3 regions of the Paraburkholderia sp. TE9906 genome follow, and region 2 is predicted to be linked to each of the others. Evidence: riboswitches for the same ligand, from Rfam matches in the RefSeq annotation. Region 2 holds a riboswitch; each other region holds the start of a gene.
What was found. Region 2 has a riboswitch for cobalamin ahead of cobW (cobalamin biosynthesis protein CobW). Riboswitches for the same ligand answer to the same signal wherever they lie in the genome.
Positions count from the first base shown of each region.

Region 1: it holds a riboswitch for cobalamin, as region 2 does, so the genes downstream of both, ACZ9H4_RS14755 (precorrin-3B synthase) here and cobW (cobalamin biosynthesis protein CobW) in region 2, are expected to answer to the same signal.
Region 3: it holds a riboswitch for cobalamin, as region 2 does, so the genes downstream of both, ACZ9H4_RS06245 (TonB-dependent receptor domain-containing protein) here and cobW (cobalamin biosynthesis protein CobW) in region 2, are expected to answer to the same signal.

Region 1 covers NZ_JBWCCT010000005.1:151,675-162,086, forward strand. Annotated here, with positions in the region: gene ACZ9H4_RS14745 (precorrin-2 C(20)-methyltransferase) at 1-247, opposite strand, end outside; gene ACZ9H4_RS14750 (precorrin-8X methylmutase) at 248-874, opposite strand; gene ACZ9H4_RS14755 (precorrin-3B synthase) at 867-2,534, opposite strand; cobalamin riboswitch at 2,616-2,794, opposite strand; gene cbiE (precorrin-6y C5,15-methyltransferase (decarboxylating) subunit CbiE) at 2,879-4,297, shown strand; gene ACZ9H4_RS14765 (cobalt-precorrin-5B (C(1))-methyltransferase) at 4,297-5,394, shown strand; gene ACZ9H4_RS14770 (cobalt-precorrin-6A reductase) at 5,391-6,158, shown strand; gene cobM (precorrin-4 C(11)-methyltransferase) at 6,175-6,903, shown strand; gene metE (5-methyltetrahydropteroyltriglutamate--homocysteine S-methyltransferase) at 6,972-9,263, opposite strand; gene ACZ9H4_RS14785 (LysR family transcriptional regulator) at 9,409-10,341, shown strand.
Region 2 covers NZ_JBWCCT010000011.1:1,738-12,149, reverse strand. Annotated here, with positions in the region: gene ACZ9H4_RS26335 (cobyrinate a,c-diamide synthase) at 1-929, opposite strand, end outside; gene cobO (cob(I)yrinic acid a,c-diamide adenosyltransferase) at 1,065-1,667, opposite strand; gene ACZ9H4_RS26325 (cobalamin biosynthesis protein) at 1,664-2,245, opposite strand; gene cobA (uroporphyrinogen-III C-methyltransferase) at 2,242-3,090, opposite strand; cobalamin riboswitch at 3,335-3,576, opposite strand; cobalamin riboswitch at 3,644-3,923, shown strand; gene cobW (cobalamin biosynthesis protein CobW) at 4,133-5,227, shown strand; gene cobN (cobaltochelatase subunit CobN) at 5,234-9,064, shown strand; gene ACZ9H4_RS26305 (magnesium chelatase ATPase subunit I) at 9,061-10,173, shown strand; gene ACZ9H4_RS26300 (vWA domain-containing protein) at 10,230-10,412, shown strand, end outside.
Region 3 covers NZ_JBWCCT010000002.1:515,361-525,772, forward strand. Annotated here, with positions in the region: gene ilvD (dihydroxy-acid dehydratase) at 1-999, opposite strand, end outside; gene ACZ9H4_RS06210 (LysR family transcriptional regulator) at 1,200-2,189, shown strand; gene lgt (prolipoprotein diacylglyceryl transferase) at 2,335-3,240, shown strand; gene ACZ9H4_RS06220 (SIMPL domain-containing protein) at 3,353-4,084, opposite strand; gene ACZ9H4_RS06225 (EVE domain-containing protein) at 4,257-4,715, opposite strand; RNA gene ssrS (6S RNA) at 4,848-5,029, opposite strand; gene ACZ9H4_RS06235 (cell division protein ZapA) at 5,121-5,435, opposite strand; gene ACZ9H4_RS06240 (ATPase) at 5,432-5,788, opposite strand; cobalamin riboswitch at 5,996-6,255, shown strand; gene ACZ9H4_RS06245 (TonB-dependent receptor domain-containing protein) at 6,348-8,339, shown strand; gene ACZ9H4_RS06250 (FecCD family ABC transporter permease) at 8,367-9,428, shown strand; gene ACZ9H4_RS06255 (ABC transporter ATP-binding protein) at 9,425-10,267, shown strand; gene cobT (nicotinate-nucleotide--dimethylbenzimidazole phosphoribosyltransferase) at 10,305-10,412, shown strand, end outside.

The sequences.
Region 1 (10,412 bases), on a different contig from region 2:
CGATGATCGCCTCGTACGAGAGCGGTGGTTCGAGCGCTTCGGTCGTGACCGGATAGATGAGCGGCAGATGGGCCTGAGCCTCATGCAAATGCGCCTCGATAATGCCGAACGCGTTGCCTTTCTTCCCCTTCGCGACGAAGTACGCGACCACCGGCGCGGCCTTCAGCAAGCGCAGCGCCTTCAGCGTGATGAGTTCCGGGTCGCCGGGGCCGACGCCGAGTCCGAACAGTCGTCCTTGCGCGCTCATTTATTCGACCTCCGTCGCCAGTGCGTTGACGGCGGCAGCGGCCATCGCGCTGCCGCCGCGCCGGCCATGCACCACCACGTAGGGCACGCCGCGGCTGTCCCCGGCGAGCATCGCTTTCGATTCGGCCGCGCCGACGAAGCCCACCGGAAAGCCGAGAATCAACGCGGGTTTCGGCGCGCCGGCATCGAGCATGTCGAGCAGATGGAACAGCGCGGTCGGCGCATTGCCGATCACGACGACACTACCGGCGAGTTGCGGACGCCACAATTCGAGCGCGGCGGCCGAGCGCGTATTGCCGAGTTCGCGCGCGAGCGCCGGCACGTCCGGATGCGTGAGCGTGCAGATCACGTCGTTGTTTGCGGGCAGTCGCGCGCGCGTGATGCCCTGCGCGACCATGCCGGCGTCGCACAGAATCGGCGCGCCTTGCGCGAGCGCCGTGCGGCCCGCGGTGCCCGCGTGCGCGGAAAACTGCAGCGCGTCGATCACGTCGACCATCCCGCACGCGTGGATCACGCGCACCGCGAGTTTTTCGAGGTCGGCGGGGATGCGCGACAGGTCGGCTTCCGCGCGGATCGTCGCGAAAGATTGGCGATAGATCTCCTGACCGTCGCGAATGTAATCAAGCATCTGTGTTACTCCGGGCGAGGCGTTCGAGCGTATCGGCGGCCTGTGCGATCGTCAGTTGGTGCGCGACGCAGTGGCCGAAGCCGGCTCGGCCGTCGCGTCGATAAAGGTCATAGAGGCCGGGGGCGGCGGCCAGCAGCGTGTACGGCGCGCAATGCGCGGCGGCGCACGAGCGCGTGCAGCCGCTCAGGTGCACGTCGACGTCGGCGGGCAGCAGGGCGGCGAGGCGCAGCGCGTCGGCTTTGGTGTCGGCGAGGCCTTTGGCGCAACCGCTCGAACCGGCGCACGCGATCAAACGCGTGATGGGTTGTGCGGCATCGCAGGCGAGGCCCAGGGCGTTCAGTTCGGCCAGCGCGACGGGCAGTGCGTGCGTCGGAATGTCGGGCAGCAGCACGCTTTGCCAGGGCGTCGCGCGCAGCGTGCCGTTGCCGTGGCGTTGCGCGAGCGCGGCGAGGCCGTGCAGCGTGGCGGCGTCGAGGCGGCCGAGCGGCGGCTGGCCGCCCACGTGCCACATGCCGGTTTCGCGTTGAGCGTGGGCGCCGAGACGGAGCGCGGCATCGGCTGTGGTGCTGCGGCGCCATTCGGTGAGCGAGGCGTCGCGTGACAGCGGGAAGTCGACGTAGCGTTGGGCGTGCTGCAACAGTGCGTCGGCGGAATGCGTGGCGAGCAGGTCGCGCATGCGGAGGGCGTCGGCTGGTGCGAGGTCGAGGAACGTATGCAGCAGCGCGCGCACGAGCGCGGGGACTTGCGAGGGGAGGACGGCGGCCAGGGGGGGGTGGCTGTGAGTGTGCGCGGAGGAGTCGGCGCGTGAGATGCGCGTGGTCGTGTTGCCGGTCGGCGTGGCCGGGAGCGGAGGGACAGGAACGACAACACCCGCGGCCGCATGGGTTCGCGCGTTCGTAGCCGCGTCAGCTTTTGCACCTGCACCTGCATCGTCGCACGTAACCGCGTTTGCGTTCTCCTGCGCCTCGACACCCGGACACCCGGCGAAACCGAACACGAACCGCACACCATCATGGCTCAAAGTCGCCGCGAGCCACACATCGTGTGGATGATCGACCCTCGCCAGACGCTCGCCGCCATCCAGCAGCAGCGCGAATTTCGGCGACAGCGCCGCAAAGCGCATTTCGCTTTGCAGCAGCGTGAGCAACTCCGCGCATAGCGGTGTGGTGTCGATCAACGCAAACGGATCGCGTCCCGCAGCGGGGCTGATCATCACGTTGCGCACGTCGTCCGCGGCGCTCATGACGACGGCATTCGAAGCGTGGTTTGCGTGCTTTGCACCTGCTGGGTCCGCGCCACTCGCCGTAGCGGTGTTCGCCACGTCGGCCGCGTTCGCGCCTGGCCGAGGCATCGTCATCGGCCCAAGCCCGGCCTCGACCAGCGCCGCGATCAACGCCGCTTCGTGCCCCGCGCGCACGCCACGCACCTGCAGGTTCGCCCGATTGGTCAACTCGATCACGCCCGCCGCGTGCCGCGTGCTCGCATCGGCAATCACTTGCGCCTCGTCCGCATTCAACTCGCCGCCCGGCAGCTTGATCCGGCAGATGCCACCATCACGCGCGGCGACGATGCGCAGCAGCCCCGGACATGCCGATGGCCGCGGCGTCGAAGCCGCGTGGAGCAAGGCAGTGGAGGGCGAAGCTTGAGTCAAGACGGACACCGGTTTAGCGTCGCGCGACGGCCCGAGCAAGCCGCAAGGCGGATTGCTGCGGCATCGGTACACCCCGCCCGATGTTGGCTGGCACGAACAGTCTCGCCGGCAGGTCTCCTGGCTGGCAGGTCATCGTCCACCGCAGCCTTCCCGGTCAAACCAGTGGCGCGTAGCGCAGGCGGACTCGCTGCATACAGTTGCGGGGGCAGCCACAGTGGCACTGTGTTCCCTCTTCGGCCCCGAAGGGCACCGGCGGCTGTATTATGCCTTTTTTCGAACCGCGCAACGAGGCTGGACGCTTTGACCGGCGTGGCGCGGCGCATTGATTGAAGACACAGAATGAGGATGGTGGCATGCCGGCGTGGCTGACCGTGGTGGGCATTGGCGATGACGGCTTCGCCGGTTTGGGGCGGCCCGCGCGGCGTGCGTTGCTGACGGCGTCGGTGGTGTACGGCGGCGAGCGTCATCTGGCGATGCTGCCCGCGCGCCTCGCCGCGCGCCGCGCCGCGTGGCCGCGTCCGTTCGATCTCGCGCCGCTGCTCGCCGAACGCGACGGCGCCGTGTGCGTGCTGGCGAGCGGCGATCCGATGCTGTTCGGCGTCGGCGCGATGCTGGCCCGGCAGTTGCCTGCGCAAGAGTTGCGCGTGCTGCCTGCGCCGTCGTCGTTGTCGCTCGCGGCCGCGCGGCTCGGCTGGCCGTTGCAGGACGTCGCGACAGTGTCGCTGGTGGGCCGTCCGTTGGCGACGCTGAATGCGTATCTGCACGACGGCGCGCGCGTGTTCGTGCTGAGCGCGGACGGGCACACGCCCGCGACGCTCGCCGGCGTGCTGAACGCACGCGGCTTCGGCGCGACGCGGATGAGCGTGCTCGAACATCTTGGCGGCGAACGCGAGCGCCGCATCGACGCTCGTGCGGATCAGTGGAGCGCGGGCGAGTTGGCCGCGCTGAATCTGATCGCGCTCGAATGCCGGGCGACGGTGGGCGCGCCGCGTTTGCCGCTGACCTGCGGCTTGCCCGACGAGGCATTCCGTCACGACGGCCAGTTGACCAAGCGCGACGTGCGCGCGATCACGCTCGCGCGCCTCGCGCCGACGCCCGGCGAATTGCTGTGGGACGTGGGCGCGGGCAGCGGTTCGATCGGTATCGAATGGATGCGCGCGCATCCCGCTTGCCGCGCGATCGCGATCGAAGCGCGTGTGGAGCGACAGGGCTTCATCGAACACAACCGCGACGCGCTGGGCGTGCCTGGGCTGCAACTCGTCGCGGGCCGCGCGCCTGCTGCGCTGGATGGCTTGCCGGTGCCGGATGCGGTGTTCATCGGCGGCGGGGTGACGGTGCCGGGTGTGCTGGACGCGTGTTGGGCGCGTTTGCGCGACGGTGGACGGCTGGTGGCCAATGCAGTCACGTTGCAGGGCGAGGCGGCGCTGGTTGCGTGGCGCGAGCGGTATGGCGGCACGCTCACGCGTATCGCGCTCGCGGACGCGCAACCGCTCGGCGGCTTCGATACGTGGCGGCAGGCGTTGCCGATCACGTTGCTCGAAGTGACCAAAGCGGCTCGCGGCAACGGCGAGGCAAACGGCGTGCGGGCAACGGAGAGTGGCGGCGGTGAAATTGCCATGAATGGTGCGAACGCCGGAGACGGCACGAGCGGCACGAGCGGCACGAGCGGCACGAGCAATACGAGCAATACGAGCAATACGAACAGCACGAACAGCACGAACAGCACGAACAGCACCACCGCCCATCACTCCGCTTCACCCCGCCAACCGTAATGCGCGAAGAATCCCCCGAACACGCCGCGCCGCTGCGTAGCGGCTACACGACCGGCAGTTGCGCCACGGCGACGTCGCTCGCGGCGGCGCGTCTGCTGCTCGCGGGCGTGGTCAGCGAGGTCGCGGAGATCGTGTTGCCGAAAGGCCAGCATGTGCCGATGCCGCTCGTGTTCTGCCGCCTGCTCGCCGCCGGCGCTGACGGCGCCGAAGCAGGCACCATCAAGGATGCCGGCGACGACCCCGACGTGACCCACGGCGCGCTCGTGTTCGCTCGCGTGCGCCTGATCCCCGAGCCGGAGGTCGTTTTTCGCGCCGGACCGGGCGTCGGCACGGTGACGCGCGCGGGCCTCACGCTGCCGGTCGGCGAGCCGGCGATCAATCCCGTCCCGCGCAAAATGATGACCGACCATCTGACCGACCTCGCGGCCGAGCACGCGTATCGCGGCGGCTTCGAGGTGACGATTGGCGTTGAAGGCGGCGAAGAGCTCGCGCTGAAAACGATGAACCCGCGCTTAGGCATACTCGGCGGCCTGTCGATTCTCGGCACGACGGGCATCGTGCGGCCGTTCTCGTGCTCGGCGTATATCGCGTCGATCCATCAGGGGATCGACGTCGCGCGCGCCAACGGCTACACGCATCTGGCCGCCTGCACCGGCAACGCGAGCGAAGACGCGATGCGCGCGCGTTATGCTCTTCCGGATATCGCGCTGATCGAGATGGGCGACTTCGTCGGCGCGGTGCTCAAGCATATGAAACGCGCGCCGGTCGACCGGCTCAGCATTTGCGGCGGGTTCGGCAAACTCAGCAAGCTGGCGGCGGGCCATCTCGACTTGCATAGCCGCCATTCGAGCATCGATCTCGAACGGCTCGCGACGTGGGCCGCGGAGCAGGGCGCCGATCCCGCCTTACAGACGGCGATTCGCGCGGCCAACACGAGTCAGCAGGCAGTGGCGCTCGCGCACGCGCAGCAGGTGCCGCTCGGCGATATCGTCTGCGGGCACGCGTTGGCGGTGGCGCGCGCGATCGTGCCGCCGCAGGTGAATGTCGAGATGTTCGCGATCGACCGCCAGGGCGTTGTGATTGGAGCGGCGCGATGATGCGGGTCCTGTTGCTCGGCGGCACCGGCGACGCGTTGAAGATCGCGCGCCAACTTGGCGCCGCGCACGTGTACAGTCTCGCGGGTCTCGGCAAGGTGCCGGACGATCTCGCGTGCACGGTGCGCGTCGGCGGCTTCGGCGGCAGCGAGGGCCTCGCACGTTACATCGCAAGCGAACGGATCGGCCTCGTGATCGACGCGACGCATCCCTACGCCGCGCGCATCAGCGCAAACGCGTTCGGCGCGTGCCGCGCGGCGGGCGTGCCATGCTGGGCGCTGCGTCGTCCGGGCTGGCAGCCGCAAGCCGGCGACGACTGGCGCATGGTCGGCGACTGGAACGAGCTGATCGCCGCGCTAACGCCGTTCAGGCGACCGCTCTTCACACTCGGCCGTGAGCCGCTTGCACATCTCGACGAGATTCCGCCGCGGCAGTTCTGGACGGTGCGCTGCCTCGATTCGCAGCCGGACACCGCGCGCTCGCGCATCCTCGCGGCGCGCGGCCCGTTCAGCCTCGAAGGGGAGCGCGCGCTTTTCGCACTGCAAGCGTTCGACGTGGTGGTCAGCAAGAACAGCGGCGGCAGCGCGACCGAAGCGAAGCTGGAGGTCGCGCGTGAACGCGGCTTGCCGGTCATCATGTTGCGTCGTCCGGCGTTGCCGCAGGTCGATCGGGAATTCGACAGCATCGCCGGTTTGCTCGATGCGTTACGCGCTCATCGGGTGCCGCTGCGAGCCGAACAGCACGCCCCCGGCGCCACGGGCAATTGAATCATTGGAGTCTTGAATGACGGTGTTTTTTATCGGTGCGGGTCCTGGCGACCCGGAACTGATCACGGTGAAAGGGCAGCGCCTCGTGCGCAATTGTCCGGTGATCCTGTACGCGGGTTCGCTGGTGCCGGCCGCGGTACTCGAAGGTCACAGCGCGGAGCAGGTCGTCAACACGGCCGAGCTCGACCTCGATCAGATCGTCGCGTTGCTGAGGGCCGCGCATGACAAAGGGCGGGACGTGGCGCGCGTGCATTCCGGCGATCCGTCGCTGTACGGCGCGATCGGCGAACAGATTCGCCGCTTGCGCGAGTTGCGCATTCCATACGAGATCGTGCCTGGCGTGACCGCAACGGCTGCGTGCGCGGCGGCGCTCGGTTGCGAACTCACGCTGCCGGATGTGTCGCAGACGCTGATTCTCACGCGCTACGCGAGCAAGACGACAATGCCCGAGGGCGAACAGCTCGCCGACCTCGCCCGGCATCGCGCGACGATGGCGATTCATCTCGGTGTGCGGCATCTCGCGCGCATCGTCGATGAATTGCGCCCGCATTACGGCGGCGCGTGTCCGATCGCGGTGATCTATCGCGCGAGCTGGCCGGATGAAGAGAAGATCACCGGCACGCTCGACGACATCGTGAGCAAAGTGCAATCGAGCGCGATCGAGCGGACCGCGCTGATTCTGGTCGGCGAGGTGCTGGCCGCCGAAGGTTTCGCGGACTCCACGCTGTACGCGAAGGGCGGTTGATCGGCATGCGTGCGCCAAGCCCATCCGTGAAGGTTTGCATCACGGACAGGCTTGCGAAGATAGTCGAACTAGTGAGCCAATTCGGGCTGCCGCGTCGCCAGCTTCGCACGCAAGGCCTTCGCCGCCCGCACCATATTCGTCAACGCCGCTTCGGTCTCGGGCCAGCCGCGCGTCTTCAGGCCGCAATCCGGATTGACCCACAGGCGCTCGGCCGGGATCACTTCGCACGCGCGCTCCAGGAGCCGCAGCATCGCGTCCGCGCCCGGCACGCGCGGCGAGTGGATGTCGTAGACGCCCGGACCGATTTCGTTCGGATACGCGAACTCGCCGAAACCGTCGAGCAGTTCCATCGCCGAGCGCGAGGTTTCGATGGTGATCACGTCGGCGTCCATCGCGGCGATCGAGGGCAGGATGTCGTTGAATTCCGAATAGCACATATGTGTGTGAATCTGCGTCCGGTCGCCGACGCCGGCCGCCGAGATCCTGAACACACGCGTCGCCCAGTCGAGGTACGCGGCCCAATCGCTTTTGCGCAATGGCAGGCCTTCACGAAACGCCGGTTCGTCGATCTGGATGATGCGGATGCCGGCCTTCTCCAGATCCACTACCTCGTCGCGGATCGCCAGGGCGAGTTGCAACGCGGTAGCCGAGCGCGGCTGGTCGTCGCGCACGAACGACCACTGCAGCATCGTCACCGGGCCGGTCAGCATGCCTTTCATCACGCGCGGCGTGAGCGATTGCGCGTAACGGGTGGTGTCGACGGTAATCGGTTCCGGGCGATAGACGTCGCCGTAAATGATCGGCGGCTTCACGCAGCGTGAGCCGTAGCTCTGCACCCAGCCGTTTTCCGTGAACGCATAGCCCCACAACTGCTCGCCGAAATATTCGACCATGTCGTTACGTTCGGCCTCGCCATGCACGAGCACGTCGAGTCCCAACGCTTCCTGCCTGCGCACGGCGAATTCGATCTCGGCGCGCATGCGCTGCAGGTAGTCGAGTGCACGCAATTCGCCGCGTTTGTAGGCGGCGCGCGCCTGACGGATCGACGCCGTTTGCGGAAACGAGCCGATCGTGGTGGTCGGCAGCAACGGCAGGTCGAGCGCTTCGCGCTGCAGGCGATTGCGATCGGCGAACGGGCTATGGCGTTGCGCCATCGCGTCACTCACGGCGGCCACGCGTTTTTGCACCAGCGCATTCACGACCGCGCTCGAATGACGGCGTGCGTCGAGCGCGAGGTCGGCGGCGGCGAGCGCCGGCTCGGCCGCTGCGGAGTCGCGTAATGCAAGCGCGAGCGTGCTGACTTCGTCGAGTTTTTCAGTGGCGAACGCGAGCCAGGATTTCAGATCGGCGGCGAGCTTGTTTTCGGCGGCGAGCGAGACGGGCACGTGCAGCAACGAGCATGACGGTGCGATCCACAAACGATCGCCCCATTCGGCATGCAGCTCACGCAACGATTCGACAATGGCGCGCAGATCGGCGCGCCAGATATTGCGTCCGTCGATCACCCCCGCCGACAACACCGCATGCGAGGGTAACGCCGCGCGCCACACGTCGAGCTGTTGCGGCGCACGCACGAGGTCGAGATGCACGCCCGCAATGGGCAAGCGGGCCACACGCTGGGCGTGTTCCGCTGCGGTGTCGAAGCAGGTGGCCAGCAGCACTTTCACTTCCGACGTGCCGAGCACGTCATACACGGCAGAGAATGCTTCGAGCCACGCTGCGGGCAGATCGGCGCACAAGGCCGGCTCGTCAAGCTGGACCCATTCGATGCCGCGCTGCTTGAGCTTCTCCAGAATGCGGCTGTAGCGGTTGACGAGCTTCGGCAGCAACGACAGGCGGTCAAAACCCGGCACATGACTCTTCGACAGCCACAGGTACGTGATCGGCCCGATCAACACCGGCTTGACCGGCACGTTCAGTGCGAGCGCTTCGTCGAGTTCGTCGAACAGCCACTCGACGCCGCCGTCGAACGAGGTCTGCGCGCTGAGTTCGGGGACCAGGTAGTGGTAGTTCGTGTCGAACCACTTGGTCATTTCCATCGCCGGCTGCGCGGCGTTGCCGCGGGCGAGTTCGTAGTACTGCGCGAGCGATAGCCTGCCCGCGTCAAAGCCGAAACGCTCCGGCAATGCGCCAAGCAGTGCGCTCAACGTGAGCATCTGGTCGTAATAGGCGAAGTCGCCGACGGTGATGAAATCCAATCCGGCGTCCTGCTGCAGGCGCCAATGGCGCGCGCGCAACTGACGCGCGAGCTCACGCAATTCGGATTCGCCGGTTTCGCCGCGCCAGAACGATTCCTGCGCGAATTTGAGTTCCCGCTGCGCGCCGATGCGCGGAAAGCCGGAGATGTGCGTGCGGGCCATGTGAAGTCCTCTTGTGCGTGGTGTGCGTTGTGATGAATTGGCGCTCAGTGTGAAAGTCGCGCTATGATTCATCAAGCGACATGTTTTCACCAATGTATGAGCCATATTCATATCCGGAAAAATTCTTCCCGCACGGAGCCCCAGCATGCTTGAGCTTCGTCACCTGCGTTCGCTCATCGCGATCGCCGATTCCGGCAAGCTGGTTGCCGCTGCCGAACGCGTTCATCTAAGCCAGTCCGCGCTGTCGCATCAGATCCGCGATATCGAGGCGCACTACGAGGTGTCGCTATTCGAGCGCACCCGGCAAGGCCTGCGCTTCACGGCGGCGGGCGAGCGGCTGCTGGCGCTCGGCCGTGAGACGATCGCGGCGCTCAGCGCGGCGGAGCGTGATCTCGTGCGCCTGAAGGGCGACACGCGCGGCGAATTGCGCATCGTGCTCGAATGCCATACCTGTTTCGACTGGCTGATGCCGGTGATGGACGAATTCCGCCGGCGCTGGCCCGAGGTCGAGGTTGACCTCGTCGCGGGTTTTCATGCGGACCCGCTGCGTCTGCTGAGCGACGCGCGCGCCGACGTGGTGATCGGCTCGAAGCCGGCCACGCGGCGCAGCCTGCATATCGCGCCGCTATTCCGTTTCGAGATTCTGGTGGTGATGGCCAACGAGCACCGGCTGCGCAACAAGCGCCGCGTAGTCGCGGACGATCTGCGCGACGAGACGCTGATTACCTATCCCGTGCCCGAGGCGCGCATCGACCTGATCCGCGAAGTGCTCGAGCCCGCCGGCATCAAGCTCGAACGACGCACGGCCGAGCTGACCATCGCGATCATGCAACTGGTGGCGAGCCGCCGCGGCATCGCGGCGCTGCCGAATTGGGGCGTGAAGAATTACGTCGATCACGACTACGTGCAGGCCAAGCGGGTCGGCAAGCAGGGCTTGTGGAGCGAACTGTACGCGGTGGCCGCGAAGGGCTTCGCGAGCCGGCCTTACTTCGGCGATTTCGTCTCGATCGTGCGGGACACGTGCGCGGCGCAACTGGATGGCATCGAGTTGCTGACGCCCGAAGGGGCGGCGGGCTAAGGGGGCGTTGCACGCACGGCGGCGTGCAATCGGGCTGGCGCGGCAAGCTTGCACCCGCCGCGCGCACCATC
Region 2 (10,412 bases):
ATCGACGCGGCGCTGCGCGTGCTGGCGGCGAGCGTCGCGGCGTGCAGCTCCGGATAGCCGCCTGGCAGATAGAGCGCGTGGGCGTCGTCGGGCAAGACCTCGTCGGCGAGCGGCGAAAAATAGTCGACCCGCGCGCCGAGCGCTTCCAGCAACGCGACGTTGGCCGGATAGATGAACGAGAACGCGGCGTCGCGGGCAATCGCGATGCGCTTGCCTTCGAGCAGGCGCGGCAAGGCTTGCGGCGCCGGCGCGCCGAACTCGACCGGCGGTGGCAAGGCGGTGAGCGCGGTCTGGGCGAGCGTGTCGGCGGCGCGGTTCAGACGCGCGTCCAGATCGTCGATCTCGGCCGCCTGGTGCAGGCCGAGGTGGCGGTCGGGCAACGCGATTTCATCACTGGCTGCGATGTGTCCGCACCAGCGCAGCCCGGCGGGCAACGCCTCTTCGAGCATCTGCGCGTGGCGCGCCGAGCCGACGCGATTCGCGAGCACGCCATGAAACGGCACCTGCGGGCGAAAGTGCGCGAGGCCGAAGGCGACCGCGCCGAAGGTCTGCGCCATCGCCTTCGCGGAAATCACTGCGAGCACCGGCACGCCGAAGACCGTCGCGAGATCGGCGCTGCTCGGCGTGCCGTCGAACAGACCCATCACGCCTTCGATCAGGATCAGATCGGCTTCGGCCGCCGCCTGTGCGAGCAGATTGCGGCACGCGGCCTCGCCGACCATCCACAGGTCGAGCGACAGAACCGGTGCGCCGCTCGCGCGCGCGAGGATCATCGGATCGAGAAAGTCCGGGCCGGTTTTGAAGACGCGTACGCGCCGTCCCAACCGTTGGTGGTAGCGCGCGAGACCGGCGGTGATCGTGGTTTTGCCCTGCCCCGAAGCGGGAGCGCTGATGAAGAGCGCGGGGCAGGCACGGGAGGAAGTCTCCATCGGGCGCGCTCCGGAGTTAGTCTTCTGTGCAGACGCCCCGGTGGACGTTCCTTGGGAGGGCACCCCGCAGGGCGCGGAGGCCTCTCCCTGTTGGGACGCTCCTGACGAAGTGCCGTTGGGCCGCTCGGACATCGCTCAGAACTCCACGCCGCGCTGCGCTTTCACGCCTTGCTCGCGGTACGGATGCTTGACGATGCGCATTTCGGTGACGAGGTCGGCGGCTTCGATCAGCGCGTCCGGTGCGTGGCGGCCGGTGACCACCACGTGCAGCATCGCGGGGCGCGCCTTCAGCACCGACAGCACTTCGTCGAGCGGCAGGTATTCGTACTTCAGCACGGTGTTCAGCTCGTCGAGGATCACCATCTGGTACTCGCCGCTTTCGATCATCCGGCGCGCTTCGTCCCAGCCTTTGCGGGCGGTGGCGATGTCGGCGTCGCGGTTCTGCGTGTTCCAGGTGTAGCCGTCGCCCATCGTGACGAAATCGCAGTTCGCGATCGCGCCGAGGAAGTCTCGCTCGGACGTATGCAGCGCGCCTTTGATGAACTGCACGACGCCGAGCCGCATGCCGTGTCCGAGCACCCGCACGGCCATGCCGAACGCGGCGGTGGTCTTGCCCTTGCCGGTGCCGGTGTTGACGATCAGCAGGCCTTTTTCGACGGTCGCGTTGGCCTGCTTCTTCTCGTGGCCTTCGCGTCGGCGCTCGGTCATGCGTTGATGCGATTCGGGGTCGGTCTTCATCGAAGGTCCTGTCGGTGAGGGGCGTGGTTGGGTGGTTCGTCACCGGCGTCGGTTGCGGCCGTGGCGATTGCCACGGTGACGCCGCCGTGGTGCGTTTTGGAGACTAGGAGGCGGGTGGTTAGGAGGCGGGTGGTGGGTGCTGCCGGTGCAATTGCTACGGCACCACGTGCGGCGAGCGTACCCGCAGCCGCCACAGCCGATATTGCGCCCGCATCGGGTGCGGTGTGCGCCGCGCGTGCGCCACGCACAGTCGCCGCTACGAGCGCGGCAGGCTCACACGACGCCGCGAGCAGCGCACACGGTTCGCAGACGCCGTCCACGCCGAGATGCTCTCGCACGGCGTCCGACGGTTTCGCGACTGCGATTCCTGCGATCTGCGCACGGCTGAAGAGTAGCAACGGCAGCGCGTGACGCGCGCAGAATTCGAGCAGACCCGGCTCGTCGGCTTTGGTGTCGACCGAAGCGACTGCGCGAATCCGATCGAATGCATGTGGACCGAGCGCGGCGCGCACGGCCGCTTCGATCTGCGCGGCCGGCGTGTTCAGGCGGCAACCAATGCCGACGCTCAGCGTTTTCATTGGGAGGCCGTTCCGGGAGTCGAGGCAGCGGCGGAATCGGCACTGGCAACGGAAGTGCCATCAACGTCGGAGCCGCCATTGGCGCCAGCACCAGCCGCCCCATGCGCCACGTCCGCCTTGACCGCCGCACGAGCCAGCGCCAGCGACGCCACCCCGCCGATCACCACGATCGCCGGCGAGCCAAGCCCCGCACGCGCGACAGCATCGACGAACTCGCCGAGCCGCGCGAGCACGTGACGCTGTTCGGGACGCGTCGCCGATTCGATCGCCGCGCACGGCGTGTCGGCGCGCATGCCGGCCGCGAGCAGCGCGGCGGTGATCTCGCTCAGGCGCCGCATGCCCATATAAATCACCAGCGTCATCTGGGTAGCGACGAGCGCGGTCCAATCCGGCTCGCCGCTGCCCGCGCCGTGTCCCGTGACGAACACGACGCCCTGCGCGTAATCGCGATGTGTGACCGGGATGCCGATTGCCGCGGGCGCGGCAATCCCCGCCGTGATGCCGTTGATCACTTCGACCTCGATGCCCGCTTCGTGCAGCGCCTGCTGTTCCTCGCCGCCACGGCCGAACACGAACGGATCACCGCCCTTGAGGCGCGCGACGCTGCGCCCGGCCCGCGCATGTCCGAGCATCTGCGCAACGATGCCGGCTTGCGGCGTGGACGGATGCCCGCCGCGTTTGCCGACGTACACGACCTGCGCGTCATCGCGCGCGAATTGCAGCACGTCGGGATTGACCAGGTCGTCGACCAGCACCACGTCGGCTTGCGCCAGCGCGCGGGTGGCCTTCAGCGTCATCAGTTCGACGTCGCCCGGGCCCGCGCCGATCAGCCACGCGCGGCTCATCGCGGCGGGCATGGCGCGCGCCATGGCGTCACCGGCGGGAAGGGGCGAAGCGGGCAACTGCGCCCAGCGGCGGAGATTGAAATCATGCGGTGCAACGGATTCGGGCTCGGCGAAAACGCGGCCGGTTCATGGCGAATCCCGCGAAAGTACGGCTCATGCGGAATACGCGAACGGACGCGTCACGTCGTGCTTCAGCGCCTTCACATCCGTCCCTCGCGGATTCCGGCGGCCGGCGGCGTAACGTGCGCCGCCTCCGCGTCTGGCCGGTATCCGGGCTGGCGGCCTCATGCGCTTTGCCTTCCCGTGCCGGATTCGCCGGACAGTGGCATCGAAAAAACGCATGCGCGGCAGGGCTGATGGAACAGCGCGCCGCAGGTCGCTTACCGTTGCGGGGACAGCACAGGTTGAGCGCATGACGCGCTGCCTGTTTCCCGTTTAACTGCACACGCGAACGCATGTGCGGGCACCAAACGCGCGCATACGATAGCACATGGCACCCCGCCCGATAAGCGCTTGCGGCCTGCGTTTTCTTGACTGCACGGGGCCGCGGGCCTACACTCGCACGCACTTTGGTGCTCGTGTGCGCGCTCGTGCGCATGCAGTTAAACGGGAAACAGGGTGCCCGCCTGCATTGGACCGGGTCAACCTGTGCTGCCCCCGCAACGGTAAGCGAAAAGTGGCGTCGGTTGCATCGACCGACGCTGCGGAGCCGGCTTCGATGTCCACGCGCAAGGCCGCGTCGGCATATCACCACTGGGCGAGAAATCACTCGTCCGGGAAGGGGAAGCGGCGCTTTCGCCAGCCCGGATACCGGCCAGAATACGCAGGATGCCCGCCGCGGGGATGCGACGGCGCGTTCATGACCTCACACCCGCTTTCTGTTTACCGTTGTCGCGGCAACGCCGTCGTTCGTCCCCGTGTGTTGTGATCGTGCCGGCTTTGGCAGCGCGTGCGCCTCGTGCGTGTCCGGCCGGCCAGCCCATGCAGACAGACGCGCGAACGTACCGGCGGCCCCGGGCAACGCCTACGGATGGACCTCACGATGCAAACTCAAATGCGCAAGATCCCCGTCACCGTCGTCACGGGCTTTCTCGGCAGCGGCAAGACCACGCTGCTGCGGCATATTCTTCAGCATGCGGGCGGCAAGCGCATTGCGGTGATCGTCAACGAGTTCGGCGAACTCGGCATCGACGGCGAAATCCTCAAAGGCTGCGGCATCGGTTGCGATGAAAACGGCGTCGAAACCGAAGGGCAACTGTATGAACTCGCGAACGGCTGCCTGTGCTGCACCGTGCAGGAAGAGTTCTTTCCCGTGATGGAAAAGCTCGTCGAGCGCCGCGAGCAGATCGATCACGTGCTGATCGAAACCTCCGGTCTCGCGTTGCCCAAGCCGCTGGTGCAGGCGTTCAACTGGCCGCAGATCAGGAACAGCTTCACCGTCGATGCGGTCGTCACGGTCGTCGACGGCCCGGCTGCCGCCAGCGGCCAGTTCGCCGATAACCCGGTGGCCGTCGACGCGCAGCGCAAAGCCGATCCGAATCTCGATCACGAGTCGCCGCTGCACGAACTGTTCGAAGATCAACTCTCGGCGGCCGACCTCGTGATCCTGAACAAGACGGACCTGCTCGACGACGCGCAGCAGGGCGCGGTCGAAGCGGTGATCCGCGAAGAGATTCCGCCGCAGGTGAAGGTCGTGCGCGCGCAGATGGGCCAGCTCGATCTGCATACGTTGCTGGGTCTCGAAGCAGCGTCGGAGGAAACGATCCACTTGCGCCACGACCACCACGGGTCCGCCGACGACGCCGATCACCACCACGACGAATTCGATTCAGTGGTCGTGCAGGCGAATGCGCCGTCGCGTGAAGCGGTGATCGCCGCGCTGCAAGCGCTCGTCGAAGCGAACACGATTTACCGCGTCAAAGGCTTCGCGGCATTGCCGGGCGCGCCGATGCGTCTCGTGATCCAGGGCGTGGGCCGGCGCTTCGACAGTTACTTCGATCGACGCTGGCAGCCCGGCGAAGGGACGCAAAGCCGCTTCGTGCTGATCGGCGAAGACCTCGATCAGGCCGCGTTGCAACGCGCGTTCGATGCGGCGCTCGGCGTCGTGTCGTCGCGCGCCGCAGCCAGCGAGGCGTAAGCGCTCATGCATCTGCTGCGCACGACGCCGGGCGGTTTCGTCGACGATACGCAGGGCGTGATCCGTATCGATCAGCAGCCCGCCGACATTGTCGTGCTCAGTTCCGCCGACACCACGCTGTCCCTGCTCGCGAGTGTTTTTCCGCGGTTGGGCGAGGGCTTCCCCAGCGTGCGACTCGCGAACGTCACGTATCTGCGGCAACCGGCCTCGGTCGATTTCTATCTCGAGGATGTGCTGCAGCACGCGCGCGTGGTGGTGGTCGATCACCTCGGCGGCGAGGCGTATTGGCCATACGGCATCGAGCAGGTGGTCGCGCTGGCGGAGCGCAAACAGCAAACGCTCGCAATGTTTTCCGGCGACTTGCAGGAAGATCCGAACCTGCTCGCGCGCAGCACCGCCGCTGCCGATCTGTGTCATCAGCTCTGGCGCTATCTGCGCGAGGGCGGTCCGCAAAATGCCGAGGCGTTTTTGCGCTGCATCGCGCACCGCGCGTTCGGCTGGGGGCGCGAGCCTGCGCCGCCGCGCGCGTTGCCGGCCGCCGCGCTCTATCATCCGCGGCACGACATGCCGACCATCGCCGACTGGCAGGCGCGCTGGCAAGCCGGCGCGCCGGTCGCGGCGATCCTGTTTTACAAGGCGCATCTGCAGGCGGCCAACACGGCGGTGTTCGACGCGCTGATCGACGCGCTCGAAGCACAGGGCCTCAATCCGTTGCCGATCGCGATCACGTCGCTGAAAGACGCGATGAGCCGCGACGTCGTGCAGACATTGTGCGCGCAGCACGAGGTCGCGCTGGTGTTGAATACGACCGCCTTCGCCGCATCCGCGATCGACGACCCCGCGCCGCTCGCGCTTGCCGGCGACGCGCCGGTGTTCCAGGTGATCCTGAGCGGCGGCAATCGCGACGACTGGCTCAAGGACAACCACGGCCTCAATTCGCGCGATATCGCGATGCATATCGCGCTGCCGGAAGTGGACGGACGCATCATCACGCGCGCGATCAGTTTCAAGGGGCTCGCGTATCGCTGTGCGCACACCCAGGTCGACGTGGTGCGTTATCAGCCGGACCTCGAACGGGTGGGCTTTCTCGCTGAATTGAGCCGCCGCTGGTGCCGTCTGCGATCGCTCGATAATGCGGACAAGAAACTCGCGCTGATTCTCGCCAACTATCCGATGAGCGAAGGGCGCATCGGCAATGGCGTGGGGCTCGACACGCCGGCGTCGGTGGTCGGCATGCTGGCGATGCTGCGCGACGAGGGCTATCGTCTCGCGGACGAATTGCCCGCCGATGGCGATGCGCTGCTGAGGAAGCTCACGCAAGGCGTGACCAACGATCCGGTCGTGCGCGATCTGCGCCCCGCGTTGCAAAGCCTCGCGCTCGACGACTATCTCGCGCATTTCAACGCGCTGCCCGCCGAGGCGCGTCAAGCACTGAACGCGCGCTGGGGTACGCCCGACCAGGACCCGACCCTGCGGCGCGGCCGTTTCCTGATCGCGGGCTGGCGCTGCGGGCAGGTGTTCGTCGGCATCCAGCCGTCGCGTTCGCGCGAGCAGGGCGATTATGCGAGCTATCACGACGCCGAACTGGTGCCGCCGCATGCGTACCTCGCGTTCTATTTCTGGCTGCGTCACCAGTTCGGTATCGACGCGGTCGTGCATGTCGGCAAGCACGGCAATCTCGAATGGCTGCCCGGCAAGAGCGTCGCGTTGAGCGAGGCGTGCTGGCCCGATCTGATCCTCGGGCCTATGCCGCATCTGTATCCGTTCATCGTCAACGATCCGGGCGAGGGCAGCCAGGCCAAACGCCGCGCGCAGGCGGTCATCGTCGATCACCTGATGCCGCCGCTCACGCGTGCCGAAAGTTATGGTCCGTTGCAGGATCTGGAGCGCCAGGTCGACGAATACTATGAAGCGCTGATGGTCGATCCGCGCCGCTCGAAGCTGCTACGGCGCACGATTCTGGCGACCATCGTCGAGCACAAGCTGCATGAGGAGTTGAGTCTCGCGGAGCCGAACGGCGAGGACGACGAGGACGTGCTGCTCACGCGCGTCGACGCGTGGCTGTGCGAATTGAAGGAAGCGCAGATTCGCGATGGCTTGCATACGTTCGGGCAATCGCCTGCCGGTGTGCAGCGGCGCGACACGTTGCTCGCGTTGGGGCGCTTTCCGGTCGGTGACGGGCGAGGCGCCAGAGCCGGCTTGATCGATGCGTTGGCACGCGATCTGCGGATGGATCATCTGTTCGATCCGTTGTCGGTGGATTGGTCGGCGGTGTGGGACGGCCCGCGTCCCGATGTGTTGCAGCAGGTGAGCGACGCGCCGTGGCGGCATGGCGGCGACACGCGCGAACGGCTCGAGTTGCTGGCGGCGCAAATGTTGAGCGGCGTGTGCGGCGACCGGGCCGATGCAGGCGAGCTGCGCGGCGCGATATCACGCGCGACACCGCCAGCCGGTGCGCTGCCGCAAGCGGAGCAGGTCATCGAGCGCTTGCGCGACGACGTGCTGCCGAGGCTCGACGCCTGCGGTCCACAGGAAATGCTGCATCTGAAGCGCGGCCTCGAAGGGCGCTTCGTGCCGCCGGGGCCGAGCGGTTCGCCGTCGCGCGGACGGCCCGACGTGCTGCCCACCGGCCGCAATTTCTATTCGGTCGACACGCGCGCGGTGCCGACGCAAGCCGCGTGGTCGCTCGGACTGAAATCCGCGCAGCAGTTGCTCGAGCGGCATCTGCAGGACAAAGGCGATTATCCGCGCGCGATCGGGCTCTCGGTCTGGGGCACCGCGACGATGCGCACCGGCGGCGACGACATCGCCCAGGCGCTCGCGCTGCTCGGCGTGCGGCCGAAGTGGGCGCCGGGCAGCCATCGCGTGACCGACTTCGAGATCATGCCGATCGAAGCGTTCGATCGTCCGCGTATCGACGTCACGTTGCGCGTGTCCGGATTTTTCCGCGACGCCTTTGCGAACGTGATGCATCTGTTCGACGCCGCTGTGCAGGCCGTTGCCGAACTCGACGAACCCGAAGCGCTGAACCCGATTCGCGCGCGTGTGCTGCGCGAACGCGATGCGCTGATCGCGCGCGGCATGGATGCCGCCGAGGCGCGCCGGCGCGCCGGCTGGCGCGTGTTCAGCGCACGGCCCGGCGCGTATGGCGCGGGTCTGCAGGACATGATCGACTCGCAGCAGTGGCAGACCGACGCCGATCTCGCGGACGCTTATCAGGCGTGGGGTGGCTACGCGTACACGCAGAAGAACGCGGGCGAAGAAGCGCGCGATGAGTTCGGTGCGCGCCTCGCCGCGCTGGACGTGGTGCTGCAGAACCAGGACAACCGCGAACATGACCTGCTCGATTCGAACGACTATTACCAGTTCCAGGGCGGCATGGTCGCGGCGGTTCGGCATCTGGCCGGCACTCAGCCGAGCGTGTATCACGCCGATCACAGCAATCCGGCCGCGCCGCGCGTACGCACGCTGCATGAGGAGATCGCACGCGTGATTCGTTCGCGTGTGGTCAATCCCAAGTGGATCGACGGCGTGAAGCGTCACGGCTATAAGGGCGCGGCCGAGATCGCCGCGACCGTCGATTATCTGTACGGTTACGATGCGACCGCGCGGGTGATCGCGGATCATCAATATGCGCTCGTCACGGATGCTTATCTGAACGACGCCGATACGCGCGAGTTCTTGCAGCGGCACAATCCGCATGCATTGCATTCGATCTGCGAGCGTCTGCTAGAAGCGATGCAGCGGGGATTGTGGCAAGCGCCGGGCGAGTACCGTGCACAAGTCGAAGGACATCTGCTCGCGAGCGAGCAGCAGATCGAAGGAATGCAGACATGAATGCAGCGACGCCAGCAATGAGCCGCCAGGCGGCCGAGGAGCCGCGGCGCAATCAGCGACCCGGGTTTCCGTTTGCCGCGTTGATCGGGCAGGCGCCGTTGCAGCAGGCGCTGCTGCTGGCCGCGATCGATCCGGGGCTGGGCGGCGTGCTGGTCAGCGGGCCGCGCGGCACGGCCAAGTCGACCGCGGCGCGCGCGCTCGCCGAGTTGCTACCGCAAGGGCAACTGGTGAATTTACCGCTCGGCGCGAGCGAAGACCGTCTGATCGGTACGATCGATATCGAAACCGTGCTGCGTGACGGCTCGGTGCGTTTTTCTCCAGGCCTGCTCGCGAAAGCGCATCACGGCGTGCTGTATGTGGATGAAGTCAATCTGTTGCCTGATGCGCTCGTCGATGCATTGCTCGACGTCGCGGCGAGCGGCGTGAACACCGTCGAACGCGATGGCGTTTCGCATAGCCACGACGCGAGCTTCGTGCTGATCGGGACGATGAATCCCGAAGAAGGTGAACTGCGGCCGCAATTGATCGACCGCTTCGGCTTGATGGTGGAGTTGCAGAACTGTTTCGAGCCGCAAGTGCGTCAGGCGATCGTGAAAGCGCGGCTCGCGTTCGATCTCGATGCGCAGGGCTTTCGTGCAGGCTATGCGGCGCGGCAGGCGGCGTATGTCGAGCGGATTCGTGCGGCGCGCGAAGCGCTGCCGCAACTCGCGTTCGACGACGCCGTGCACGCGCATGTCAGCGCGTTGTGCATCGACGCGGCCGTGGATGGTCTGCGCGCTGATCTCGTGATGCTGCGCGCGGCGCGGGCGTTGGCCGCACTGGAGCAGGCGGTCGCGGTAACGGCGGAGCATGTCGACCGGGTTGCCGAGGTGGTGTTGATTCATCGGCGTCGTCAGCGTGACGAGCAGGCAGGTGGCGATGCGTATGAGAGCGAAGCGCGGCGGCAAGCCGCTGCGGGCGGCACTGCGGATCGACCGGCTGGATCTGCAGCGGATGCCGCGTCGGCTCCCCCCGGCACCGACGAGAACGACTGGGGCTACCTGCCGCCCGAGCCGGCCCCGACCAGGCAAGTCAAAGGCGTCATACCGCTTGGCGCAAAAAAACGCTGAGCCATCGGAAGGGCGCCGCCGCTGACACGCGCAGCGGTTTTCGATGGCGAGGAGGCGTGGGTGCGAATTCGCGCAGCCATTTGCGGGGCGATCCGCGCGGCAAGCCGGGTAAGCGCATCACCTGGCCGCTAACGCTTGCCGCGAAGCGCGCGGCGCCGCTGCGTGCAGATCACCTGCGCTTCGTGCGGGAGGCGCCGCGCGGCGGCGTAATGCATTGCTTCGTGCTCGATTGTTCCGGC
Region 3 (10,412 bases), on a different contig from region 2:
GTCGAGCAGGATCTTCATGACTTGCGGGATGCCGCCGGCCTTGTGCAGATCGGTCGCAACGTATTGGCCCGACGGCTTCAGGTTGCAGATCACCGGCACTTTCTTGCGCATGCGCTCGAAATCCTCGATCGACCATTCCACTTCGGCCGCGTGCGCGATCGCCAGATAGTGCAGCACGGCATTGGTCGAGCCGCCGGTCGCCATGATCAGCGCGACGGCGTTTTCAATCGACTTCTTCGTGATGATGTCGCGCGGCTTCAGGTCCTGCTTGACCGCTTCAACCAGCACACGCGCCGATTCGGCGGCCGAGTCGACCTTTTCCTGATCCGGATTGGCCATCGTCGACGAATACAGCAGCGACATGCCGAGCGCCTCGAACGACGAGCTCATCGTGTTGGCGGTGTACATGCCGCCGCACGAGCCGGTGGACGGACACGCGTTCTTTTCGATCCCTTCGAAGTCCTCTTCCGACATCCGGCCCGCCGTGAATTCGCCGACCGCTTCGAACGACGACACGATGGTCAGGTCAGTGCCCTTCCAGTTGCCCGGACGGATCGTGCCGCCGTACACGTAGATGCCCGGTACGTTCATGCGGGCGAGGCCGATCATGCCGCCCGGCATGTTCTTGTCGCACCCGCCGATCACGACCACACCGTCCATCCATTGGCCTTGCACGCAGGTCTCGATGCAATCGGCGATCACTTCGCGCGACACCAGCGAATACTTCATGCCTTCGGTGCCCATCGACATGCCGTCCGAGATGGTCGGCGTGCCGAAGATCTGCGGGTTCGCGTCGGCGCGCTTGACCGCGACCACCGCCGCGTCGGCCAGACGCTGCAGGCCGGCGTTGCATGGCGTGATGGTCGAGTGGCCGTTGGCGATGCCGATCATCGGCTTGTCGAAATCGTCTTTCTGGTAGCCGAGCGCGTAGTACATCGAGCGGTTCGGCGAACGCGCCACGCCTTGCGTGATGTTCTTCGAACGACGGTTGTATGCCATGGGGAATCTCCAATCTGTTTTGTTTTGAGCCGCGCTGCGTGCTGTCTGCCCTGCGATTTGCCGGTATTGCCGCATTGGCCGGCTTGCTGGGCGGTGCTCCAGTTCAGTGTAGTTCCGCAGCGTCGAGCAAGGATGCAGTTTTGCAAACTGCGTGTCCAATATATTATTCAGGCACAATTAGGTCGTAAAATGTATTAATCATGCTGCCTGCCGTTCCCGACCTGCGCCAGTTGCGCTATTTCGTCACCGTCGCCGAAGAGATGCACTTCGGGCGCGCGGCTGCGCGTCTGACGATGACGCAGCCGCCGCTGTCGCAAGCGATCCGCGCGCTCGAAGAGACGCTCGGCGTCGAGTTGTTCGCGCGCACCAAACGTTCGGTCGAATTGACCTCGGTCGGCGCGGATCTGTTGCCCGAGGTGCGGCGCCTGCTGGCGAGCGCCGAGGGCTTGAGGCCGCTCGCGCAGAGCCTCGCGCGCGGCGAAGCGGGGGTGTTGTCGCTGGCGTTCGTGTCCACCGCGGACTACGGCTTGCTGCCCCCGCTGCTGCGGGATTTCGGCGCGCGCTATCCGAGGGTGCGGCTCGAATTGACGGAAGCCACCAGCGACGTGCAACTCGACGAGTTGACGGCCGGGCGCATCGACGCCGGCCTCGTGATCGCGCCGCTGCCGTCGCGCCACGCCGCGCAACTCGCGTGGCTGCCGATCGTGCGCGAGCCGCTGGTGATCGCGATGTCGGCGGACATGGCGGAGCAGGTGAGCCGCGCCGCCGGCTCCGGCGCCGGCTCGGACCCGCGCGCCGAATGGCTCGACACGCCGATCAGCCTGCGCGATGTCGCCGACGCGCCGCTCGTGATCTTCCCCAGACGTCTGGCGCCAGGCTTTTATGACATCATTATGGATTGCTACGGCGTCGCGGGCCTCGTACCCCGGATCGGCCAGGAGGCGATCCAGATGCAGACCATCGTCAGCCTCGTGTCGGCCGGCATGGGTGTCGCACTGGTGCCGCAATCGTTACGTAATCTGCGCCGCACGGGTGTCGTGTACCGGCCGCTGTCCGAGTCGGTGCCCGCGATCGAGACGGGGCTCGCGTGGCGCACCGACGAGGTGAGTCCGGTGCTGGCCGGTTTCATCGACATCGTGCGTACGCATGCCGCCTCCGTCGGCGCGCCGGGTCTCGCGGCAGGCGATTAGCGGCGCTGCCGCGAACGCATCGCGGCTCGCACCGTCCAACGCATGCGCCGGATAACGCGCGAACCGCTGACGAACGACTAACCCGCCGCGCGCGAACCGATTACACCAACCCCGCTTCTGAACCTGAACTGCCCATAACAACACGATGCTCATTCATCCGAATTTCGACCCCATTGCCATTCATCTGGGGCCGCTCGCCGTGCGCTGGTATGGACTGATGTACCTCGTCGCGTTCATCGCGGCGATCGTCGTCGGCCGGCTGCGGCTGCGTTTGCCGTTTGTCGCGGCGCAAGGCTGGACCGTCAAGGATATCGACGACATGCTGTTCTACGGCGTGCTGGGTACGATCCTCGGCGGCCGGCTCGGCTATGTGCTGTTCTACAAGGCGAGCTTTTATTTCGCGCATCCGCTCGACATCTTCAAGGTGTGGGAGGGCGGCATGTCGTTCCACGGCGGCTTCCTCGGCGTGACGCTGGCGATGGTGCTGTTCGCGTATCAGCGCAAACGCTCGTGGCTGCAGGTCACCGACTTCGTCGCGCCGATGGTGCCCACCGGGCTCGCGGCAGGGCGCCTCGGCAATTTCATCAACGGCGAGTTGTGGGGCCGCGTGACCGACCCGTCCGCGCCGTGGGCGATGCTGTTTCCGGGCGCCGCGCCCGACGACGCCGCGTGGCTCGCCGCGCATCCGCAACTGGCCGCGCAATGGCATCTGAACGAGGTGTTCGCGCAATATCACATGCTGCCGCGACATCCGTCGGAGCTGTATGAGATCGCGCTCGAAGGCGTCGCATTGTTCTTCGTGCTGTTCTTCTTCTCGCGCAAACCGAAGCCGCTGGGCGCGATTTCCGCGGTGTTCCTGATCGGCTACGGTCTCGCGCGCTTCACGGTCGAATTCGCCCGCGAGCCGGACGACTTCCTCGGACTGCTGGCGATGGGCCTGTCGATGGGCCAATGGCTGTCGCTGCCGATGATCCTCGCGGGCATCGGCATGCTGGTGTGGTCGTATCGCCGTGCACGCCGTGAACCGGCGCAGGCGGTCAGCGCGAGCTGAGCGCTACGGTTCGTCGTAGCGAGCGCACGATGAAAAACGCCACGGCATGCCGTGGCGTTTTCTTTTGCAGCACGAGACATGCTGAGCGCGCAAACGCGGCCGCGCGCTAGCGTTACTTCATCTGCACCGAGCCCGATACGTTGACCGTCACCGTCGACGTGCCGCCTTCGAGCGGCATCGGCGCCATCGTCTTCGCGTCGGCGCTCATGGCGCGCGCGCTCATCATCATCATCGGACGGGGCATCACGCCGCTGTGATTCACGTTGACCTCGCGAATCGAATAGCCGCTGAAGCCAAATGCCTGCGCCGACGACGCGGCCTGATCGCGGAACGACCGGATCGCTTCGCCGGTGAGCTTCTGCTCGGCGGCGCGTTGCGCTTCCGGCGACAGCGAGAACTGCACGTTGCCGACCTGCATGACCGAGGCCATTTGTCCCGCGAGCTTCGACGCCGCGGCGAAGTCATGCGATTCGAGCACGACCTCCGTGCGGCCGCGCCACGCGGAAATACGCCCGTCACGATCGGTGGAGGGGAAGATGGCGAACGAACCCGTGCGGGCCGTCACGCCGCTCACGCCTCGCGCCTTCTGCAACGCCGCGTCGGCGCGCTGATTCAGCGTGGCCGTGAGCGCGGAGGGGTCGCTCGCTTCCTGCTCGTAAAACAGCGTGATATCGACGACGTCCTGCGGAATTTCCGCGCTGGCCTGAGCGTTCAGCGACAGCACGCCCGATGGCTGGGCCTGCATGACGCCTTGCGCGCGGGCCATGGCCGGGGTGAGCGCGAGCGCGACAGGCGCGGTGCAGACGAGAGCGAGTGCGAGTGCCCGTGCGGTTTTTTTCGACATTGCTGGACTCCTTGCTTGAACAGGGTTGTGCACGATTGGCGCGAACGCCACGCAGTGGTGGCATGACGTTTGCGGGCGCGTTTGTGCGCCTGTTAGGCGCTCGTAACCGGAGCTTGGTTCCCTAATTGACGTTGCCTGTCAGGGGCGACGGCGCGTCGAAGTGAGCGAGCCTTCAGGCGAGCCGTGTGGTGATGAAGCGCCATTCGGCTTCGGTCACGGGCGTGATCGACAGGCGATTGCCTTTGGCGAGCACGCGCATGTCCTGCAGTTCCGGATGCTCGCGCAGCGCGGCCAGCGGAATCAGCGGGATTTTCTTCTTGAACACCACGTCGACCAGCAGCCAGCGAGGCGTTTCCTGCGACGACTTCGCGTCGTAGTACGGACTCTCTTTATCGAACTGGGTCGGGTCAGGATACGCGGTGGACGACACTTGCGCGAGCCCCGCAATGCCGGGTTCAGGGCAGCTCGAGTGATAGAACAGCACGCCGTCGCCGACCTGCATCATGTCGCGCATGAAGTTGCGCGCCTGATAGTTGCGCACGCCGGTCCACGGCAGCGTGCGGTGTGGTGCGTGGGCGAGATGGTCGATGCTCGCCTCGTCCGGTTCGGACTTCATTAGCCAGTAGCGCATGAATCGAATTGAACGTTAAAGGTTGGACGACGTGAAAAAATCGAAACCTGTGAGGCGAGGCGCACCCACAGACACGCCAGCGGACGCACAAAGAAAAACGGCATCGAACCGAAGTCCGATGCCGTTCTAGATAAGGTCCCCGCCTTAGCCGCTAGGCCGGCATCCTGAACCGGGGGTTCAGAATTGGTCGCAGTTAGCAACACTTCGGGTACATCAGACAGAGTGACGCGCACGCCCGTGCTACAAATTTCCGCAACCGTGCACATGGCATTGGTTCAAGGAATATATGACCTTGGCGAACCAGGCAGGGAAGCTAAACCGATGAAACTTAAACGATAGAACTCAAACGTTTGCGGAGACTTCGCTTTGTTTGAATTCGCGGCAGATCTCAGGACCGGCCGATACTTACTGCATGCTGTACTGCTGAATCACAGTACCCAGTTGTTCGTTCATTTGCTGCATTGTACGCCGGATTTCCTCAGCGGGAAATGCTTCTCCGTGTCGTACGCTCGATTGCAGCCTAAGCAGTTCCGATGCCAGCGACAGCGCAGCCATGACAGCAATGCGATCCGTGCCGCGCACGTTGCTGTTATTGCGGATCTTCGACATTTCGGCGTCGACGCGTGCCACCGCTTCGAGCAGCGCGCCTTCCGTTTCCGGCGAGCATGCAAGGCGATAGGGCACGTCGAGAATCGATACTTCGATCTGCTTGGCGGTCATGCGTTTTCTCCGTGGCGGGTAACCTCGCTCTGCGCGTCGGCAGCGTCCTGAACCGGCTCGAGCAGATCGAGCTGGTTGTCAGGCTCGCTGCTCGCGCGAGCCCGCGGCAGTTTCTCGAGAATCGCATTCAGGCGCACCTGAGCGTCGTCGATCTTGGCGGACAGCGTGTCGCGCTCCGCTTGCAGTGCATCGCGCTCCTCGCGCAGCAGCGCAAGTTCCGTGCGCGTGGCATCCAGTTCGGCACGCGATTGGGCGAGTTGATCTTCGAGCGCGAGCCGCGCTTCATTGTGGCGCTGGCTGATCGCAATCAGCTTGCCGATATTCTGTGAGAGTGATTCGAGTTCGGTGAGCATGTGCTGCGTCCTCTAAAGACATCGCATTTTAGCGCGGAATATTGCAGGTTCCGACAATTGTCTCGTTTCGAGACGTAACAACATCGCTATGTGCAGGCTTTTCCCGACCATATGATGAAAAAGTACTCGCCCATCGGACAATAACCTGCACTTAACAGAACGGATTGCGCCCGGTTTGACCTTTCTTGACGCACGTCGAGGGCGCTCCTAAACTGCCGGCACTCTGGTGCCCGCGCCGCTGTTCACAGTGCGCGCAGTTAAACGGGAAGCAGGGCGCGCCACTCATCGAACTGAACGCGCGAACCTGCGCTGCCCCCGCAACGGTAAGCGACCGCATTCGTCATGCAGGTCGGTCCTGATCGCGTGTCTGAAAGTTCAACATGCGAGTGTGCCACTGCGCGTTACGCGTGGGAAGGCGGGATCGATGTGTCGTTAGCCCGGATACCGGCCAGAGGGAGAGGCACGTCCCCCGCGAAATGCAAGAAAGCGCGGGCGCTTCGTTATGCATCGGCCTGCGGGGAAGCGGGCCGCGCGAGCTATCCACAGGAATCGTCATCCCATGCTGTCCCCCATCGCCCGCGCGACGCTGCTTGCTTTTGCGGGCTTGCCGCTCGTCGTGCACGCGCAAACCGCGGACTCGTCGCCGGGTTCGTCCGCCGGTTCGTCTGCTGCTTCGGCCGGCGCTTCGGCCACCTCCGCGGCGCCTTTGTCGGCTCAGCCTTCGTCCGCCTCCGATGCCAGTGCAAAAACCAACGCACAGGCGAACGCCGCCGCGCAGAATGCCACGCCCGCCGTGTTGTCACCAGTCGTCGTGACCGCGGAGCGCGGGCCGCAAGCGCTCGCGGACGCGATCCCGCAGACCTCGCTGTTCGATCAGCAGGATCTCGCCGATACCACCGCGACCGACCTGCCCGGCCTCCTGCAACTCGCGCCCGGTGCGCAAATCTCGCGCACAGGCGGGCCAGGTTCGACGACGAGCGTCTATTTGCGCGGAGCATCGTCGACGCAATCGCTATTGCTGATCGACGGCGTGCGCGTCGACTCGGTGAGTCTCGGTGCGCCGCAACTCGCGCAGATTCCGCTCGACCAGATCGATCATGTCGAAGTGGTGAACGGCAACGTCTCCGCGTTATACGGTTCGGGCGCGATCGGCGGCGTGGTGCAGGTGTTCACGAAAGAGGGCGGCGATCATCCGCCGCGTTTCAACTTTTCGGTGGGCTACGGCAGCTATCACACGCAAACGCAGCAGGCAGGCGTGAACGGCGCACTCGACAAAGACGGCCGCACGACCTTCAGCCTCTCGCTCGCGCGTTCGAAGGACGACGGCTTTTCATCGCTCAATCCGCAACAGGCGCCCGGCGCCAATCCGAATGCGAACGGCTATCTGAACGAGAGCGTCACGGGGTCGTTGCGTCACAAGTTCAACGACCGCTGGGACGCGGGCGTCAACTATTTCCAGTCGAACGGCAATAACAGCTACGACAACGCGTACGGCGTGCCGACCGATCTGAACAACCTGTACAGCAAGGTGCGCCAGGCGTCGGTGTTCGCGAACGGCAAGCTGACCGACTGGTGGACCACGCACTTCATCGTCTCCGAAGGCGACGACCGCAGCGTGTCGAAGACCAACGGCATCTACAACGGCCGCTTCGATACCGACAATCGGCAGTACACCTGGCAGAACGATTTCGCGTTCGCCGCGCGGCAGAAACTGCAGGTGGGCTACGAGCATCTCGATCAGAGCCTCGACTCCGATACGTTCGCGGCGCCGGATCGTCATGTGGATTCGGGCTTCATCGGCTACACGGGACGTTTCGGGCGCAACCAGTTTCAGGCCAACGTACGGCACGACCAGTATTCCGATTTCGGCGGGGCGAACAGTTACTATCTCGGCTACGGTTTCGACATCACCGAACACTGGAAGGCAACCGCAAGCTATTCGGATTCGTTTCGCGCGCCGAGTTTCGACGATCTCTACTATCCGATCAGCGGCAATCCGTCGATCCAGCCCGAGCACAGTCATTCGCTCGAAGCGGCGTTGCAGTACGCGTCGAACGCGCTCGGCGTGATGCGTCTGAGCGTATTCCAGACGCGCTATTCGAATCTGATCGACTACGCGCAGGTGACGCCCGGCATCTATCTGGCCGAGAACGTCGGCCGTGCGAAAGTGCAGGGGCTCGAAGGATCGTGGAGCGGACATGTCGGCGAGACGGACGTGCGCGCGTCGCTGACGCTGCAAAATCCCGTCGACCTCGACAACGATGTCGACCTCGTGCGGCGCGCGCGGCGATTCGGCTCGCTCACTGTGAATCGCGGCATCGCGGGATGGCGCGTCGGCGGCGAGTGGATCGTGAGCGGCCCGCGCGAGGACAGCAGCGGCAAGCTCGGGGGCTACGGCGTCGTGAATCTGTCGGCGCGCTACAACATCACGAAAGCGTGGTACGTGACCGCGCAAATCCAGAACCTGTTCGACAAGGACTATGAAACGGCCTACTCGTATAACTCGCCGGGACGCGGCGCGTATGTCACGATCGGTTGGCAGCAGCAGTGACGGCTTTGCCGCGTTGAGCGTGCGCGAATGAGCCGGCATCCTGGTTCGATGCCGGCCGCCGTGCGCGTGATGAACGCGAAACGGGCGGCCGCCATCTGGCTCGTTCTTGCGATGCTCGCGCTGGCGGTGCTGATGGCGTCGCTCGCGCTCGGCAGTGTGTCGCTCGCCCCGTCGCGCGTGCTGGCGGCGCTGCTGCCGTCGCATGGGTTGTCTGGGTGGCCGGGCGAGTCGGCGGATCTTGCCAGCGAGATCGTGCGCACGCTGCGTTTGCCGCGCGCGCTGGCCGGCTTCGCATGCGGCGCGTTGCTGGCGTTGGCCGGCGCGCTGCTGCAGGTGCTGTTGCGCAACCCGCTTGCCGAACCGTACATATTGGGCGTGTCGGGTGGCGCGGCGAGCTTCGCGCTGGTGGCGATGATCGCCGGCAGCGCATGGTGGATCGTCGATGCCAGCGCATTCGCCGGCGCCTTCGTATCGATCCTGCTGGTGCTCGGTCTCGCGCGCCGCGAGTTGTGGCGCGGCGAGCCGCAGGACACGTCACCGCGTTTGCTGCTGACCGGCGCGGTGATCGCGGCGGGGTGGGGCGCGCTTATCACGCTGCTGCTCAATCTCGCGCCCGACAGCCGTTTGCGCGGCATGTTGTTCTGGCTGACCGGTGACCTCAATGGCGGCGCGTTGCCGTGGACCGCGCTCGTTGCGCTCGCCGTCGCGTTGCTGGCCATCGTGCCGGTGGCCCCGCGCCTGAACGTGCTGCTGCGTGGCGACGCCGCTGCGCAAGCCTTAGGCGTCGCGGTGATGCCGCTGCGTTTGCGCGTCTACCTGGTGGCGTCGCTCGCGGCGGCCGCCGCAGTGACGACGGCGGGCACCATCGGCTTCGTCGGTCTGGTGGTGCCGCATATGTTGCGCCTCGCGTTCGGCAACGATCAGCGCATGCTGTTGCCTGCCGCCGCGCTCGGCGGCGGCGTCGCGGTGATGGGCGCGGACCTGATCGCGCGCACCGTGATTGCGCCGGCGCAATTGCCGGTCGGCGTGATCACGTCGATCGTCGGCGTGCCGGTGTTCCTCTGGATGCTGTTGCGCAAACGCCGATGACGCAAGCTCATACCAATCTCGAACCCGCCGTGCTCAGCGTACAACGCCTGACCTTGCGTGCCGGCGCGCGCACCTTGCTCGATGGGTTCACGCATACCTTCCATGCGGGCGAGATCTGGTGCGTCGCGGGCCCGAACGGCGCGGGCAAGACCACGCTGCTGTCCACGCTCGCGGGTCTGTTGCGCCCAGCGGCGGGCCATGTCGAACTGGATGGCGTGCGCATGTCCGACTGGGCGCCGTTGCCGCTCGCCCAGCGGCGCGCATTGATGCCGCAAAGCGCACCCGACGCGTTCAGCGCGAGCGTGCTCGACATCGTGACGTTGAATCGCTTTCCGCATCTGAGCGGCTGGGGTTGGGAGCGCGAAGCGGATCGCGTGGCCGCCCATGCCGCGCTGGACCTGCTGGGTCTCGCCGACTTCGCCGCGCGTGACGTGCTGTCGTTATCGGGCGGCGAACGTCAGCGCGTCGCGCTCGCGGCGGTGCTGTGTCAGGACGCGCCGTTGTTGCTGCTCGACGAACCGTTGTCGCATCTCGATCTGCATCATCAGATCGACTGTCTCGAAGCGCTCGCCGCATGGACGCGCGAGCCGCGCCGCACCGTGATGTTCTCGTGCCACGACCTGAATCTCGCACGCCGCTTCGCGACGCACGCGCTGTTGCTCGACGGTGCGGGCGGCGTGCATGCCGGACCGGTGCATGATGTGCTCACGCCCACGCTGACGAGCCGCGCATTCGGCTATCCGTTGATTCTGATTCGCGACGGCGAACACGAGGCGCTGATTCCCGCGCCGCGTGCGCGTCACGAATCGCCTGCCGGTTATGACACATCGGCAGGATAATCGCTCGAACCAAACACTCTCATTTCAGACCACGCTTATGACCTCCTTGCCACGCCCGGCCGGTTTGCCCGAAGTCGCACCGCTCGATCAAACGCTACGCGCCGAGCTGCAACACATCATCGATACCAAGACCAAGCCGCCCGGC